2 regions of the Ensifer sp. Root31 genome follow, and region 1 is predicted to be linked to the other one. Evidence: riboswitches for the same ligand, from Rfam matches in the RefSeq annotation. Region 1 holds a riboswitch; the other holds the start of a gene.
The links. Region 1 has a riboswitch for thiamine pyrophosphate ahead of thiB (thiamine ABC transporter substrate binding subunit). Riboswitches for the same ligand answer to the same signal wherever they lie in the genome.
Positions count from the first base shown of each region.

Region 2: it holds a riboswitch for thiamine pyrophosphate, as region 1 does, so the genes downstream of both, ASD00_RS28495 (ABC transporter permease) here and thiB (thiamine ABC transporter substrate binding subunit) in region 1, are expected to answer to the same signal.

Region 1 covers NZ_LMCO01000045.1:248,553-256,479, reverse strand. Annotated here, with positions in the region: gene thiP (thiamine/thiamine pyrophosphate ABC transporter permease ThiP) at 1-235, opposite strand, end outside; gene thiB (thiamine ABC transporter substrate binding subunit) at 267-1,295, opposite strand; TPP riboswitch at 1,345-1,462, opposite strand; partial or broken gene ASD00_RS30335 (GNAT family N-acetyltransferase) at 1,597-2,080, shown strand; gene ASD00_RS30330 (thiamine diphosphokinase) at 2,167-2,817, shown strand; gene ASD00_RS30325 (ABC-F family ATP-binding cassette domain-containing protein) at 2,821-4,647, shown strand; gene ASD00_RS30320 (MarR family transcriptional regulator) at 4,725-5,204, shown strand; gene ASD00_RS30315 (multidrug effflux MFS transporter) at 5,201-6,439, shown strand; gene ASD00_RS30310 (argininosuccinate synthase) at 6,506-7,723, opposite strand; gene ASD00_RS30305 (LysE family translocator) at 7,899-7,927, shown strand, end outside.
Region 2 covers NZ_LMCO01000042.1:23,886-31,812, forward strand. Annotated here, with positions in the region: gene ASD00_RS28490 (plasmid pRiA4b ORF-3 family protein) at 150-362, shown strand; TPP riboswitch at 1,182-1,284, shown strand; gene ASD00_RS28495 (ABC transporter permease) at 1,426-2,169, shown strand; gene ASD00_RS28500 (ABC transporter substrate-binding protein) at 2,207-3,151, shown strand; gene ASD00_RS28505 (hydroxyethylthiazole kinase) at 3,148-3,888, shown strand; gene thiE (thiamine phosphate synthase) at 3,875-4,537, shown strand; gene thiD (bifunctional hydroxymethylpyrimidine kinase/phosphomethylpyrimidine kinase) at 4,534-5,343, shown strand; gene ASD00_RS28520 (hypothetical protein) at 5,333-5,722, shown strand; partial or broken gene ASD00_RS39370 (transposase) at 5,770-6,103, shown strand; gene ASD00_RS28530 (nucleotidyltransferase and HEPN domain-containing protein) at 6,379-7,308, shown strand; partial or broken gene ASD00_RS40480 (transposase) at 7,475-7,588, opposite strand; gene ASD00_RS28535 (FAD-dependent oxidoreductase) at 7,641-7,927, opposite strand, start outside.

The sequences.
Region 1 (7,927 bases):
GGCCGGGAAAGCTCGGCCGGCGCGCAAGCGCCCGTGCGATCGGGATGGCAAGAACAACGGAAAGCAGCGTCGAAAGGCTCGCCTGCAGCAAGGTGAAGCGCGTTACCCGCCAGATATAGGCATCGAACAGCACGCTGTTGCCGAAGTCACCGCTCTGGAGCAAAAGGGCTGCAATCGCCAGGCCGACAAACAGCAGGATACCGCCGAGACTTAAAGTCCCGGCGGTCATCGTGATGCGATTTTCGGCAGGCGCGAACAAATGCGCCTCAGTTCTTGCTAATGGCGGCCAGCCATTCGTCGATCCAGGCCTTGCGGTTCGCCGCCACCTCTTCCGACGGCAGCAGGAAAGTCTTCTCCGGATTGACCAGCTTGCTAAAAGCCTCCGGCAGCGGCTCCTTGGTCGCCGCGACCGGCATCATCCAGTTGGTCGTCGGAATGATCGACTGGAACTCCGGGCCGGTCATGAAGGCGAGAAACTGCTTGGCAAGCTCCGGCTCCTTGGCGCTCTTGGTCATGCCGGCAACTTCGATCTGGATGTAGTGACCTTCCGAGAATTCGGCCGCCTGGTAGCGGTCGGTGTTTTCCGCCACCATGTGGTAGGCGGGCGACGTGGTGTAGGAAAGCACCATCGGCGCTTCGCCCTTGGTGAAGAGGCCATAGGCTTCCGACCAGCCCGGCGTTACGGTCAGTACCCTGTCCTTGAGCTTGGCCCAGGCGGCGCCGGCTTCGTCGCCATAGACGGCCTTGACCCAGAGAAGCAGACCGAGGCCCGGCGTCGAGGTGCGCGGATCCTCGATGACGATCTTCTGAGAGGCGTCGCCTTCGACCAGTTCCTTCAGGCTCTTCGGCGGCGTCTTCAAGGTCTGGGTGTCGTAGACGACGGCGAAATGGCCGTAGTCATAGGGAAGGAAGGTGTCGTCGGTGAAGTCGCCGGGTACCTTGACGTGGGCAGGCTCGATGCCGTGCGGCGCGAAGAAGCCGGTGGCCTTGGCCTCGGCGACGAGGTTTGTATCGAGGCCGAGCACGATGTCGGCCTTGGAGGCCGCGCCTTCGAGCTTGAGGCGGGTCAGAAGCTCGACGCCATCGGCGACGCCGACATAGGTGACCTTGCATTCGCAGGTCTTCTCGAAAGCTTCGGCGACCTTGGCACCCGGCCCCCATTCGGTGATGAAGCTTTCATAGGTGTAGACGGTCAGCGTCTTGTCGGCAGCAACGGCATTGGCCGCGAAGACAAGTCCTGCCGTCGCGGCAAGCGCTAGCCGGCTAAGAACCTTGAGTTGCGATGAATTGGACATGGCAGGCACCTCTCCCTAAAAATGATGTTGCATGGGAAAAGGGCGTATCGATCCGATCGCGTCTAATCCCTCCGCCGGTATGAGCCGGATCAGGTTCCGCGGGTTGGCGTTCAACGCCTCTCAGCCTTCGGCCGCCATGCGGTCGGAAGGCACCCCGTTAGAGCGGGTAGAGATTTACCGCCGAGCCGGTTTGATGGCAAGCGAAGTTTGAGGACGGCAAAAGCGCCCGCCCCGCATTTTCGCGCCGCGGCGCATGGGGTAAAATCGTCGGCAGAGTTTGCAGACGCCGAAGGAGCCTGCGATGACTGACATGCTCGTTCGCCTTTATGCACTGCCGGCACAAGCGAGATCACCGCTTGCTGACGGTATCGGCATTCACCGCGCAATGGCACCCGAACGAAGCTTGTTGTTCCCTGGATCGAGCAGACATTTGGCTCCGGCTGGGCGGGCGAGGCGGAGGCGGCCTTCAGATCGACGCCGACGTGCATGCACATCGCGGTGTTCGAGGACCGGATCGTCGGCTTTGCCTGCCACGATGTCACAGCGCTCGGTTTCTTCGGGCCGACGGGCGTCGACGAGGCCATGCGCGGACGGGGATCGGCGAGGCGCTCTTGCGCGTGAGCCTGACGGCGATGCGTGACGCAGGCTACGGTTACGCCATCATCGGCGGCGTCGGCCCGGCCGAATTCTACCGACGCACGGTCGGCGCCATCGAGATCCCCGATTCCAACCCCGGGATCTATGCGGAGATGCTGTTTCCCGATACCTTGCCCGAAGATCACTGACAACGAGGACGCAAAATCGCCGGATCGCGCCCTTGTTCGGTTTTCTTGCTTTTCCTTGCCCGTGCCTTTGCGCTATGGGCTTTGCCATGGCCCGATCCACCTTCACCATTCTGCTCGGCGGTGCACTGACCCCGACCGATCGCCTTGCGCGCCAGCTCGCAGGCAGCCGCTTCGTTGCGGCCGATGGCGGCATGCGGCATGCGCGGGTGCTATCCGTGACCCCCGACGTCTGGGTGGGCGATTTCGATTCGACCGAGGAGGCGCTGCTCGCGGAATTTGCCGATGTCCCGCGCGAGCCCTATCCCGCCGCCAAGGCTGCGACCGATGGCGAAATCGCTGTCGAGGCGGCGCTGTCGCGTGGCGCCGAAGCCTTGATCTTTGCCGGCGCGCTCGGAGGATCACGCAGCGACCATGCCTTCCTGCACCTGCTTCAGGCTGCTTCGCTGGCCGAACGTGGGTTGCCGGTGTTCATGACCTCGGGTGAGGAGGAGGCCTATCCGCTGCTTGCAGGCGAGATCGAAATCGATCTGCCGAAGGGCAGCCTATTCTCGATCCTCGGACTGACCGATCTCATCGGGCTTACGATCGTCAACGCGCGTTATCCGCTCACCGATTTCACGTTGCCGTTCGGGTCTTCGCGCACCGTTTCCAATGTCGCGGAGGGTCCCCTTCGCATTTCCCTCGACACCGGCCGGGCGATCGTTCTCGCCCGCCCCTATGACCTTTCCGGAGCCTGAGCCTTGGCGCCTCCCATTCTGAAACTCGACGATATCTTCCTGACCTTCGGTGGCACGCCGCTTCTGGCCGGCGCCAACCTGCAGGTGGAGCCGGGGGATCGCATCTGCCTTGTCGGGCGCAACGGTTCCGGCAAATCGACGCTGATGAAGATCGCCGCCGGTCTTGCCGAAGCGCAATCGGGCGAGGTCTTCCGCCATCCGTCCTCGACCGTTCGCTACCTGCCCCAGGCACCGGATTTCGAAGGCTACGACACGGTGCAGGCCTATGCCGAGTCGGGCCTTGGCCCAAGCGACGACCCGTATCGCGTCGCTTACCTACTGCAGCACCTGGGTCTGACCGGCGAAGAAGACCCGGCACGCCTTTCCGGCGGCGAGGCGCGCCGCGCAGCGCTTGCCCGGGTGATGGCGCCGGAGCCGGATATCCTGCTGCTCGACGAGCCGACCAACCATCTCGATCTGCCGACGATCGAATGGCTCGAAGACGAGCTGACCCGCAGCCGTTCGGCCCTGGTGCTGATCTCGCACGACCGGCGCTTCCTCGAAAAGGTCTCGAACGCGACGGTCTGGCTCGATCGCGGCCAATCCCGCCGGCTCGACCGCGGCTTCGGCCATTTCGAGGCCTGGCGCGACGAGGTGCTGGAGGCGGAAGAGCTGGAGCAGCACAAGCTCGGCAAGGCGATCGAGCGCGAGGAGCATTGGCTGCGCTACGGCGTTACCGCCCGGCGCAAGCGCAACATGCGTCGTCTCGGCGAATTGCAGGACATGCGCTCGCGCCATCGCGGCCACAAGGGGCCGCAGGGCTCCGTTCAGGCGGCGGCTTCCGACGCCAAGGAATCGGGCAAGCTGGTGATCGAGGCGGAGAAGATCACCAAGGCTTACGGCGAGCGGACGATCGTTGCGCCGTTTTCCATTCGCGTGCACCGTGGCGACCGGATCGGCCTTGTCGGCCCGAACGGTGCCGGCAAGACGACGCTTTTGAAGATGCTGACCGGGCAGATCGAGCCGGATACCGGCACGGTGAAACTCGGCACCAATCTTGAGATGGCGACGCTCCTCCAGAAGCGCGAGGATCTCAACCTCGACGATACGCTGGCCCACTACCTGACCGACGGCCGGGGCGAGAGCCTGATTGTCAACGGCGAGCAGCGCCATGTCACCGGCTACATGAAGGACTTCCTGTTCCAGCCGGAGCAGGCGCGCACCCCGATCCGCGAACTGTCGGGCGGTGAGCGCGCCCGGCTGATGCTGGCACGCATTCTCGCCCGCGCCACCAACCTGCTGATCCTCGACGAGCCGACCAACGATCTCGACATCGAGACGCTGGACTTGCTTCAGGAGGTCGTCGCCGGCTTTGCCGGAACCGTCATCCTCGTCAGCCACGACCGCGACTTCCTCGACCGCACCGTGAGCTCGACCATCGCGCCGGCCAATCCCGAAGCGCCTGACGGCCGCTGGATCGAATATGCCGGCGGCTACACCGACATGATGGCGCAGCGCAAGGGCGCGATCGAAGAGCGGCGCAAGACGGAGAAGGCGGAAAAGGCCAAGGTGGCCGATGCCGCTGCCCCCGCAGCCGAGGCACCGAAGGCCAAGGGCAAGCTCTCCTACAAGCAGAAGTTTGCACTCGAAAACCTGCCGAAGGAAATCGCCAAGGCGGAGGCGGAGGCAGCCAAGCGCGAGGAGCGGATGGCCGACCCCAACCTCTTTGCCAAGGACCCGAATACGTTTGCGAAACTGGCGAAGGAGCTGGAAAAGCTTCGCGGCGATCTCGCCCGCATGGAAGAGGAATGGCTGGAACTGGAGATGCTGCGCGAGGAGCTCGAGGGCTGAGCCTCGCCGCTCCCGCGTTGAAAGTTGGCAAGGGGTATGATAAGGAAAACTTATTATATCTCTCGTGAACGATCCTGATGCCGACAAAACTCGAATCCGAAACCATCGGCATGTTGCTGACCGATGTCTCCCGCCTTCTGCGTGGCGCTTTTGATCGCAAGGTCAACGCCATGGATCTCGGCATCACGCCCGGTGAAGCGCGCACGCTGATCCAGGTGGCGCTGACCGAGGGCATCAAGCAGGCGGAAATCGCCACGCGCATGGGCATCGAGCCGATGACGCTGTCGGCCTATCTCGACCGGCTGGAGGCGATGGAGCTGGTTGCCCGTCTGCCCGACCCGGCCGACCGCCGCGCCAAGAACGTCGTCATCACCGACAAGGCCGATCCGCTGCTCGCCGAGCTGATGGCGGGGCTGCGCGAGATGATGAATGCCTATACGGAAGGGCTCGACGAGGCGACGCGCGACATGCTCTGCGCCAACCTGCGTATCCTGCGCGAAAATTTGCGCGGCCTCGATCCGTGCGTCGCCGGCAAGGAGAAGGGTGCAAAGCCATGACGCGCCGCATGAGCGAACGGCGCACCAGCATCATCGGCGCCTTCCTTGTCGCGCTCGGCCCCGTTTCCATGGCGCTCTATACACCGGCAATGCCCGAACTGGTCCGCGCCTTCTCCTCCAGCGAGGCGGCGATCAAGATGACGCTGTCGCTCTACTTCGCAGGCTTCGCCTTCGCACAGCTGGTTTCGGGCACGCTCTCCGACGTCATCGGCCGCCGGCGCACGACGCTGATCTTCATGACCATCTACCTCGCCGGCAGCCTGATGGCAGCCTTTGCCCCATCGGTCGCGGTCCTGCTCGCCGGGCGCCTGGTGCAGGGCATCGGCGCCTCCGTCGGCATGACGGTTGCGCGCGCCATCGTGCGCGACCAGTTCACCGGCCTTCAGGCGGCGCGGATCATGAACATGATCGGCATGATGCTGGCCATCGGGCCGGCGGTGTCGCCGACGCTCGGCGGCCTGGCGCTTGGCCTCTTCGGCTGGCAGTCTATCTTCTTCCTGATGGTCGGCTTTGCGCTGATGGCCTGCGTTTGCGTGCAGTTCTTCATGGCCGAAACCGCGACGCCCGATCCGGCCAAGGGCCATCTGCGGCCGATCCTTGCCGCCTATCGCGAGCTTCTGACAGATACCCGCTTCGTCTCCTCGACCCTGGTGATTGCCGGCGCCGTCGGCGCGCTCTACGCCCAAGCGACGATGCTGCCCTTCGTCCTGATCGGCACGGTCGGGCTGACGCCGACCGAATTCGGCGTCGGCATGCTGATGCAATCCGGTTTCTTCTTCTCGGGCACGGTCACGGTGCGGCTGTTAATGCGGCGGTTCACGCCGCAGGCGCTGGTGCCGGTCGGTCTTTGTTTCATCGCGCTCGGCAGTGTGGCGCTCGCCTACACCATGCACGCGCTCGAACCGAGCTTCCTGGCGGTGATGGCGCCGGTCGGCGTCTACGCCTTCGGCATCGCCTTCGTCATGCCCTACATGATGACGGCGGCCATGGCGCCTTTCCCGCATATCGCCGGTACGGCGTCGGCGATGATGGGCTTCATCCAGATGGGCGCCGGCCTTCTCGGCGGCGCCTTGGCGGCCGTTGTCGGCGTGCCGGTGCTGGCGCTCGGCACGATCATTCCGAGCTTCGGCCTTCTCTGCGTGTTCAGCTATCTCTGGTATCGCCGCACCGTTCGCCTGACGCCATTGGCGGCGCCAGTCGATGGCACGCAGCCCCTGCCGGAAGCGGCTGAATAAGACGAAACGAAAAAGCCTCCGCGACCCGGGTCGCGGAGGCTTTTTCTTGTCAGGTGCTTGCCGCTTTTAACGGTTGCGTGCAGCCAGCGTGCGCAGGCGCAGCGCATTCAGCTTGATGAAGCCGGCAGCATCCTTCTGGTCGTAGGCGCCCTGGTCGTCTTCGAAGGTGACCAGCTTGTCGGAATAGAGCGACTTCGGGCTTTCGCGGCCGGTGACCATGACATTGCCCTTGTAGAGCTTCAGCGTCACTTCGCCTTCGACATGCTCCTGGCTCCTGTCGATCGCCGCCTGCAGCATCTCGCGCTCCGGCGAGAACCAGAAGCCGTAATAGATCAGCTCGGCGTAGCGCGGCATCAGCTCGTCCTTGAGGTGGGCGGCGCCACGGTCGAGCGTGATCGATTCGATCGCGCGGTGTGCCGACAGCAGGATGGTGCCGCCGGGGGTCTCGTAGACGCCGCGCGACTTCATGCCGACGAAGCGGTTTTCGACGAGGTCGAGCCGGCCGATGCCATTGTCGCGGCCGTAGTCGTTGAGCTTTGCCAGCAGGTTTGCCGGCGAAAGGCGCACGCCGTTGATCGAGACGGCGTCGCCGCGCTCGAAACCGACCTTGATGACGGTTGCCTTGTCGGGAGCCGCTTCCGGCGAGATCGTGCGCATGTGCACGTATTCCGGGGCTTCCTGCGACGGATCTTCCAGAACCTTGCCCTCGGAGGAGGAGTGCAAGAGGTTGGCGTCGACAGAGAAGGGAGCCTCGCCCTTCTTGTCCTTGGCGACCGGGATCTGGTGCTTCTCGGCGAATTCGAGCAGGTCGGTGCGGCTCTTGAACGACCAGTCGCGCCATGGAGCGATGATCTTGATGTCGGGGTTGAGCGCGTATGCCGACAGCTCGAAGCGAACCTGGTCGTTGCCCTTGCCGGTGGCGCCGTGGGCGATCGCGTCAGCGCCGGTCTTCTTGGCGATGTCGATCAGGTGTTTGGAAATCAGCGGACGCGCGATGGAGGTGCCGAGCAGGTAGACGCCCTCATAGACGGCGTTGGCGCGAAACATCGGGAAGACGAAATCGCGCACGAACTCTTCGCGCACATCCTCGATGTAGATTTCCTTGATGCCGAGCATCTCGGCCTTCTTGCGCGCCGGCTCCAGTTCTTCGCCCTGGCCGAGGTCTGCCGTAAACGTCACAACTTCGGCGCCGAGTTCGGTCTGCAGCCACTTCAGGATGATCGAGGTGTCGAGACCGCCCGAATAGGCGAGAACGACCTTTTTCACGTCTTTATGCGATGCCATGGTTTCCGTCCGTCTGGTCTTGGAAGAGGGCGGCGTGCCGCCTTGGAAATTCTGCGGCACTTTATCCGGAACACGCCTGGATACAAGCGGAAGAACGCTGCGACACCCAAATCCGCTGGCAAAAGCCGACGCTCCGGAATAGACGAGGTCACCGAGTGTTCCAGGAATCGCGCACATGGACTTCCTTCCCAGCCTGCCCACGCT
Region 2 (7,927 bases), on a different contig from region 1:
TAGAAGTGGAATTTCCACTTTTCTGTAACTTCTGTGTCGTGCGGCTCGCGGTTTAGCGGCATGAAGTTGGCCACTCACCTCCGCGTGTGTCGAAAGCTCGACAACGACCTTTCCAGTTATCGCCGACCTCAACGATCCATTCCTCCTCGATGCCGTCGGAGGATGTCGGCGGTCCGTGGGGATATGAGGAATTCCGCGAAGCGCTTGCCAACAAAAACCACGAGCGTCACGATGAGCTTGTCGAATGGTGGGGCAACGATCCCACCGCAATCGATGCTGCCAACCTTCGCAACAACGTCGATGCGCTAGCCGCCAAGTGGAAACGTCGTTCACGCAAAAAAAGCCCGAACCTGCGGCCCTAACCGAATGCTTACTCTGCAGATCAATCGTGAGTGAGACGAACGCCATACTTTCCTTGCTGACCGATAGGCCGCGAAATATGCTCCTTCATCGAAAGGTGCGGAACGGAAGGTTGAAGATCGCAGGTTGAAAATCGCAGCGGAGTTCTTTGGTGCGGAACGAGGCTGCTCTGCAACGTTTTGACGCCGGGCCTGTTGAAGACAAACTGCCGTTGTCGAATGAGACCCTAAAGCGATTGCACGGCGTGACTGTGTGGCATCATACTGCACGAGTGGAACACCCCCAGGACCAAGCCCGTGGTCTGAAGCAGAAGATATGAAATTTACCGAAGAAGTCACCCGCCTTACCTACGACATAAGGCAGTAACTCGGGCCTGAATATGAAATCATCAACAACATCGCCGATCTATTGAATCCTGTTGAAGAACACGGCAGCCTCGTCACACTTCAGCACGACTGGAGTAAAGCTGCTTAGATCGACTACATTCTGCCACCTGTGGTCCTCGCCGGTTGAATACTTGGTGCGTCATGACGGCTTGAGTGCATCGCGCGTACGTTTCAAGGAGATGGACCTCCAGCGCCGCAACAAAGTTCCTAAGCGTCGCGTCAATGCGAAGCTGCGTGCCGATCGCACGGAAGCGACCCATTCCAACCATGTCTGCCATGGACTTCGTTCACGAGCATGCTTATCACACGCCGTGTTCATGGCACGGACGTCGACCAGCCCCGCAATCTGGCAAAGTCAGTGACGGTAATGTAGATCGGCAGCAGCCCGTTGAAGCTCTTCTCATTGACATCGTGACACGGGTGACACATAAATTGTCTTATTCCGAGGGGAGCACTTCACAGTGCTGAGATGGCGGCGAGCCGGACCCTTGAACCTGATCCGGGTCATGCCGGCGTAGGAACGGGAAAAGAGCCGCGTTCGGCAAACTAATCGCGTCTTCGCTTTCACCTGGGTCTCCGTGATGTTTTGTCTGGAGATCGATCGATGCTGTCTTTCGCCAAGTCGCCGCCGGATGGCGGGTTTGCATTTCGTCCGGGTCGCTGCGTCGGTTGAACGGCGATGCGCCTCGCATTCACATTCGTCCGCAGTCTTGCTGTGGTTGCTGTCCTCTGGCAGCTGGCGGTGCTTGTTTTCGCGCTGCCGCGCTATCTGCTGCCGACGCCCCTCGAGGTCTTGGCTGTTTTTGGGCGGCAGCCGGCATTTGTGCTCGAGCAAAGCCTGGTGACCATCGCCGAAATGCTGGCCGGTCTCGCGGTCGGCACGGCGTTCGGCGTAGTGACGGCAATTGGGCTGGCGGCTTTTCCGCGGCTCGGAAAGCTCGTCTGGCCTTTTGTGCTCGTCCTTCAGGCCTTTCCCGTTTTCGTCATCGCACCTTTGCTGGTGCTGTGGTTCGGCTTCGGCATGGTTTCGAAGATCGTGATGGCGGCGATCATTATCTTCTTTCCCATTGTTTCTGCATTTTCGGACGGCTTGCGCCGGACTGATACACAGATCCTCGATGCCGTCGCGCTCACCAAGGCGAGTCACTGGCAGGCGCTAAGGCTCGTGCGCCTGCCGCTGGCGTTGCCGGGGCTGGTGACCGGCCTTCGCGTTGCTGCCCCCTTGGCACCGCTCGGCGCCGTCGTTGGCGAATGGGTCGGCGCCTCGGCCGGACTCGGCTTCGTTATCGTCCAGGCAAATGCCCGCATGCAGACCGATGTCGTCTTCGCTGCGATGGCCATTCTCGCTGTGCTTGCCGTCGGCCTCAGGTTGCTCGTCGATGAGGCAACCCGTCCCCTCGCGCACTGGGCGCGGGAAACCTGAATTTCTGAGATCAATTGGGAGAGTTCATAATATTATGATCTGCAAATCTCTGCTTTCCGCCAGCCTCGCACTCGGCGTCGTTTTTTCAGCCGGTTCGGCAACGGCCGCCGAAAAACTGACAGTGATGCTGGAGTGGTTCGTCAATCCCGACCATGCTCCAATCGTCGTCGCCAACGAACTCGGTCTGTTCGAGAAGGCGGGGCTCGATGTCGAGCTCGTGCCACCGGCAGACCCTTCAAGCGTTCCGCGTCTCGTCGCTGTGGGGCAGGCTGATATTGGCGTGCACTATCAGCCGAACCTGTACCTTGACCATGCTGCAGGCCTGCCTCTGGTTCGCATTGGCACCCTGGTCGAGACTCCGCTCAACACCGTCACTGTCCTTGACGACGGTCCGATCCGCAGCCTTGCCGATCTGAAGGGCAAGAAGATCGGCTTTTCCGTTTCCGGTTTCGAGGATGCGATGCTCGGCCGAATGCTTGCCTCGGCCGGTCTCAAGAAGGAAGACGTCGAACTCGTCAACGTCAACTTCGCCCTGTCTCCGTCGCTGATCGCAGGCAAGGTCGATGCAACGATCGGCGGCTTCAGGAATTTCGAGCTTACGCAGATGCGGCTCGAGGGGCATGAGGGCAGGTCCTTCTTCCCGGAAGAGCATGGCGTGCCTGTTTATGACGAGCTCGTCTTCGTTTCCGACAAGGCAAAGGTTGCCGACAAGCGCTTGCGGCCATTCCTGGCCGCGGTGGAGCAGGGTGCGATTTTTCTCACCAATCATCCGGACGAAGCTTGGAAGCTGTTCGTCAAGGCATATCCGAACCTCGACGACGAACTCAACCGCAGCGCATTCACGGACACGCTGCCGCGTTTCGCCAAAAGGCCAGCGGCGCTCGACCGTGGCCGCTACGAGCGGTTTGGCGCTTTTCTCTCCGAAAGCGGGTTGATCGGCAAGGCACCTGATGTCGACGATATCGCGGTGGAAATCCGATGACGGGTACATCGGACTTCGTCGAAAGTGCTGCCGCATCGCTGGCGCTTGTGCGGGAGCAGCGCCCGCGGGTGCATTGCCTGATGAACACGGTGGTGCAGAAGTTTGTAGCCGATGGGTTAGCAGCGCTGGGTGCGATCCCCTCGATGACATCGACACCGGAGGAGGTCGAGGCTTTTGCCCGCCGCGCCGATGCGCTCGTCGTCAATCTCGGTACGCTTGATGAAGAGCGTCGGAGGGCGATCCGTTTGGCAGCGGCGGTTGCGCGCGATGCCGACAAGCCGTGGATCGTCGATCCGGTGCACTGCGACTATCCGCCGTCGCGGCTCGCCTTCGCCCGAGAACTCATCGCGTCCGAACCTTCCGTTGTTCGCGGCAATGCCAGCGAGATGGACTTTTTCGGGGAGGTCAATGGCGCGCTGAAGATCAAGACCGGGGCAGTCGATGAACTCACACTGGATCTACATACGATCCGGGTTGAGAACGGCCACCCCCTCATGGCGCAGGTCACGGGTACCGGGTGCCTCTCGGGCGCCTTGATCGCGGCCTTCATGGCCGTCGAGCCGGATCGCCTGAAGGCCGCCACGGGCGCGCTTTTGACAAGCGGCATCGCCGCCGAAATCGCTGCGGAGCGTTCGAGTGGGCCGGGTACCTTCGAAGCGCTCTTCCGTGATGCGCTCGCAGCGCTGCGCGCAGAGGATATCATTGTCAATGCCAGGATTTCCCATGCCGATGGTTGACTACCGCCTCAACGCCCTCGTCGATGCGCGCCTTGGGGACAAGGCGCATTTGGCTGATCTGGCGCGCATCGCAGCGCTCAATGGTGCGACGCTGATCCAGTATCGCGACAAGACAAGTTCGACACGGGAAATGATCGAACAGGCACGGGCGATCGGCGCTGCTCTTTCAGGCAGCGGAGTGCCCTTCGTCGTCAATGACCGCGTCGATGTAGCGCTCGCATCGGGCGCTGATGGCGTCCATCTCGGTCGGGACGACATGGATGCAGCCACGGCCCGTTCGATTATGCGCGATACCGCGATCATCGGTTTGACGGTCAAGAACGAAGCGGACGCACAAGCCGCGATTGCCGCGCCGATTGACTATGTGTGCATCGGCGGGGTCTATGAAACGCTGTCGAAGCACAACCCCGACCCGCCAGTCGGCGTCGAAGGGTTCGCTACGCTTCGTGCGACGCTTCTGGCGGCCAAGCCGGAACTGCCTGTCGGAGCCATTGCAGGTATCAATGCGCAGCGCGCCGCGGACGTCGTTGCCGCGGGAGCGGGCGGTGTCGCGGTCATCTCCACCATCTTCGCCGCTTCAGATCCGGCAGCGGCCACGCGCGAATTGCGCGCCTGTATCGATAAGGCTCTGAGGGAGGCTTCGCGATGACCGCCATTGCAGTCACGATTGCGGGCTCGGATTCCGGCGGCGGCGCGGGTATCCAGGCAGATCTGAAGACGTTTTCGGCTCTCGGTGCCTATGGCGCAAGCGTCATCACTGCGATCACGGCGCAGAACACCAGGGGGGTAACGGCGGTCGAGGATATCTCGCCGGCAATTGTCAAAGCGCAGATCGATGCGGTGTTTTCGGACCTTGCTGTTGGCTCTGTGAAGATCGGCATGGTGTCCCGCGGCGAGACGATCGCGATCATAGCTGACGGACTCCGCCGATACGGCAAGATGGCCGTGCTGGACCCTGTGATGGTCGCCACATCTGGCGACGCGCTGCTACGCCCAGATGCAATTGCTGCGTTGAGCGACCAACTGCTGCCTCTGGCGCTGATCGCCACGCCCAACCTGCCGGAGGCGGCATTGCTGACCGGGCGCGCGATCGCGACAGATGAGGCAGAGATGGCCCATCAGGCGCAGATCATTCTGAAGGCCGGCGCGCGTTCGGTGCTGATCAAGGGTGGGCATGGGCATGGCCCTGAAGCGACGGATATCTTCTTCGACGGAGGAGACCCCGTTCGGCTGACGGCGCCGCGCATCGAGACGACGAATGATCACGGCACGGGATGCACGCTGTCGGCGGCGATCGCTGCCGGGCTTGCAGGTGGAATGTCACTCGCAGACGCCGTCATTGCCGCCAAGGACTATCTACACGGCGCCATCGTTGCCGCCGGCGATTTCAAAGTCGGGCAGGGACGGGGACCAGTCCACCACTTTCATCGCTGGTGGCAGCCCGATGTTCGCTAACGCGGCGCAGGCGTTATCGCTGCGACTGGAGCGAATGCTAGAGCTTGCCGGAGCGTTTCTGCTTGCGCTCCTGCTCGTCACCACCACCCTCCCGGTTGTCCTCCGATATGTGGCGGCACGCGGTTTTACCGGGGCAGAGGAAGCGGCGAGCTGGTTACTGGTGGCACTTGTCTCGATCGGGTTGCCGCTTGCCTCGACCGCTAGGGGAATGCGGATCGATCTGTTCGAGGGAGTTACGCCGCTCGTCGAAGTTCATTGGCGGCGGCAACGCCGAATCGTGGCTCTGGCCAAGGCGCATCGCGCTTCAGGATCTGCGCGCATTGGTCTCCGGCACTATCACTCTGCTCGCTTGTATCATCCTGAGGTCCGGCAGCGGTAGAGCGGCGCTCGATCTTGGAGCCGTTTCACCGTTACTCGGCCTTTCCGTCGATGGCACCGGTGGTGGGGGCCTATCAGGCGCTTCGCGGCGTCTCCTTCCTTGTTGCCGTCACCTTCGCCAGCGAAGTCGGCGATGTACGCCGCTTCGACAACCCGCGGCAGTTGATGGCTTTCCTGGGCCTCGTACCCTGGAACGGTCGACCGGCGAGACGGTCAAACGCGGCGGCCTGACGCTGGCCGGAAACCGCCGCGCGCGCCGCGTCCTGGTCGAGGGCGCCTGGAGCTATCGCCATCTCGCCAGGGTGACGGAAACCATTCGCGTCCGGCTTAGGGTCTGCCGAAGGCGGTGCGGGAGATCGCCTGGAAAGCGCAGACACGGTTGTGCGGCCCTCACCGGCGCCTGACGGCTGCGGACAGGAGGTGCGGTTCTCAACCCACGGTATAAGAGCTGGATCAACCGTCGTCTGAAGGCCCATCCCGTCGCGCTGTCCATCAACGGTAACAAATCGGTGTCAAAGACATGGGGCGCATAAGTTCGCGCATCACCCTTGACCACGGTCATAAGAGGGTTCTCACTGCCCTAGCATCGGTCTACATTGCCGCGAATCATATGCCACAAGTTGACGAATGCAGGGCCCACAACATGGTCACGCGCCGATGAAGTCGAGTATTGCTCATCTCCCTGAGCGTAAGCAGCGTGAGCTCGCGCGCGTTGTCGAAGTGTTGCACGAGGAGTTCGAAGATGCGCTAAAGGACGGTACTGCCGACTTCAAAAAACGTGGTCGAATACTGAAGGTAATTCTGTTCGGCTCCTACGCGCGCGGAAACTGGGTGGATGAGCCGCATACCACGAAAGGCTATCGCTCGGACTACGATATCCTTGTCGTTGTGAACAACAGCAAGCTGACTGACTTCGCGCGCTATTGGTCGAAGGCACAGGACCGCTTGCTGCGTCACTCCGGAATTGAAACACCCACGAGTTTGATTGTCCACTCGCGCCGTGAAGTGAATACCGCGCTTTATGACGGCCGCTATTTCTTTGTCGATATTCGAAACGACGGGATCGTGCTCTACGAACTAGATGACGAACCACTTGCTGTGCCGAAACCGCTTTCGAAAGTCGATGCCTTGCGGATCGCGACGCAGTACTTCGAAGACCGTCTGCCGCATGCAAGGGTGTTTTCTAAGACGGCCCGCTTTTGCGTGTCGGAAGGGGATCTCAAGGAAGCTGCCTTCCTCCTGCACCAGTCGATCGAACAATCCTACGCCACGCTTCTTCTGGTACTGACCAACCACAGCCCAGCCTCCCATAACCTAAACTTCCTGCGTGGTCGCGCCGAAGAGCAGCATCGCGAGCTGGCGGAGATCTGGCCGCGCGATCAGCAACGCTTCGCTGCTTGGTTTAACATTGTCAACGAAGCCTATGTAAAAGCGCGTTATTCCCGGCACTTTGAAGTAACCGAAGAAGCCCTGTTGTGGCTCCTGAGCCGGACCGAGGCACTCATCGCTCTCGTCGAAAAAGCCTGCCGCACCCACCTTGAATCGCTCGAATCAGAAACTGGAAGCCCCAAAGAACCAAGCGAATAAAGCACGACACCAGGTGTCTGGCGGTATCTTGATCAAGTATCAGTTTATGTGATGGGGCGCCAACGGATCCGGGTTGCACCATTGTGTGCTCGCGGCTTGCGGCGTCTCCTGCGAAGGCGGTAGCAGAAGGCAGTGAGGATAGGGGCGGCCGCGTTGACGGCATCTCAAGCACATTGCGCATGAAATGCACCAGGTGCCTTTGCCATGTCGCGTACAGAACCCTGGTGAGGGCCGCATTGAGGCCTTCCTGCGCATCGGAAAAGACGAGCTTCGCGCGGACCTGGCCTCGGCCAGGAAGTCAGGGCCGTATCTTAGATCATAATTCGTCCCGACTACGCCTCTCCCCGCTCCATCGCCAGTTCTGCCTCGAGGCTCTCGGTGTCGCGGAAGATCGTGGCGACCGCCAGCACACGTCCGCCGCGCCTGAAGCGCAGAAGGCAGTCCCTAGCGGGAATGTCGCGCTCGACCTCGATCTCGTCCCATCCCTCGGCATGGCCGACATAGTTGATCGGGACGTCGTAGTGCTGGCTCCAAAAGAACGGCACATCCGTGAACGTCTTCCGGCGTCCGAGCATGTTGAGTGCGGCCGCAGCACCTTGCCGCTGCGCGACCACCCAGT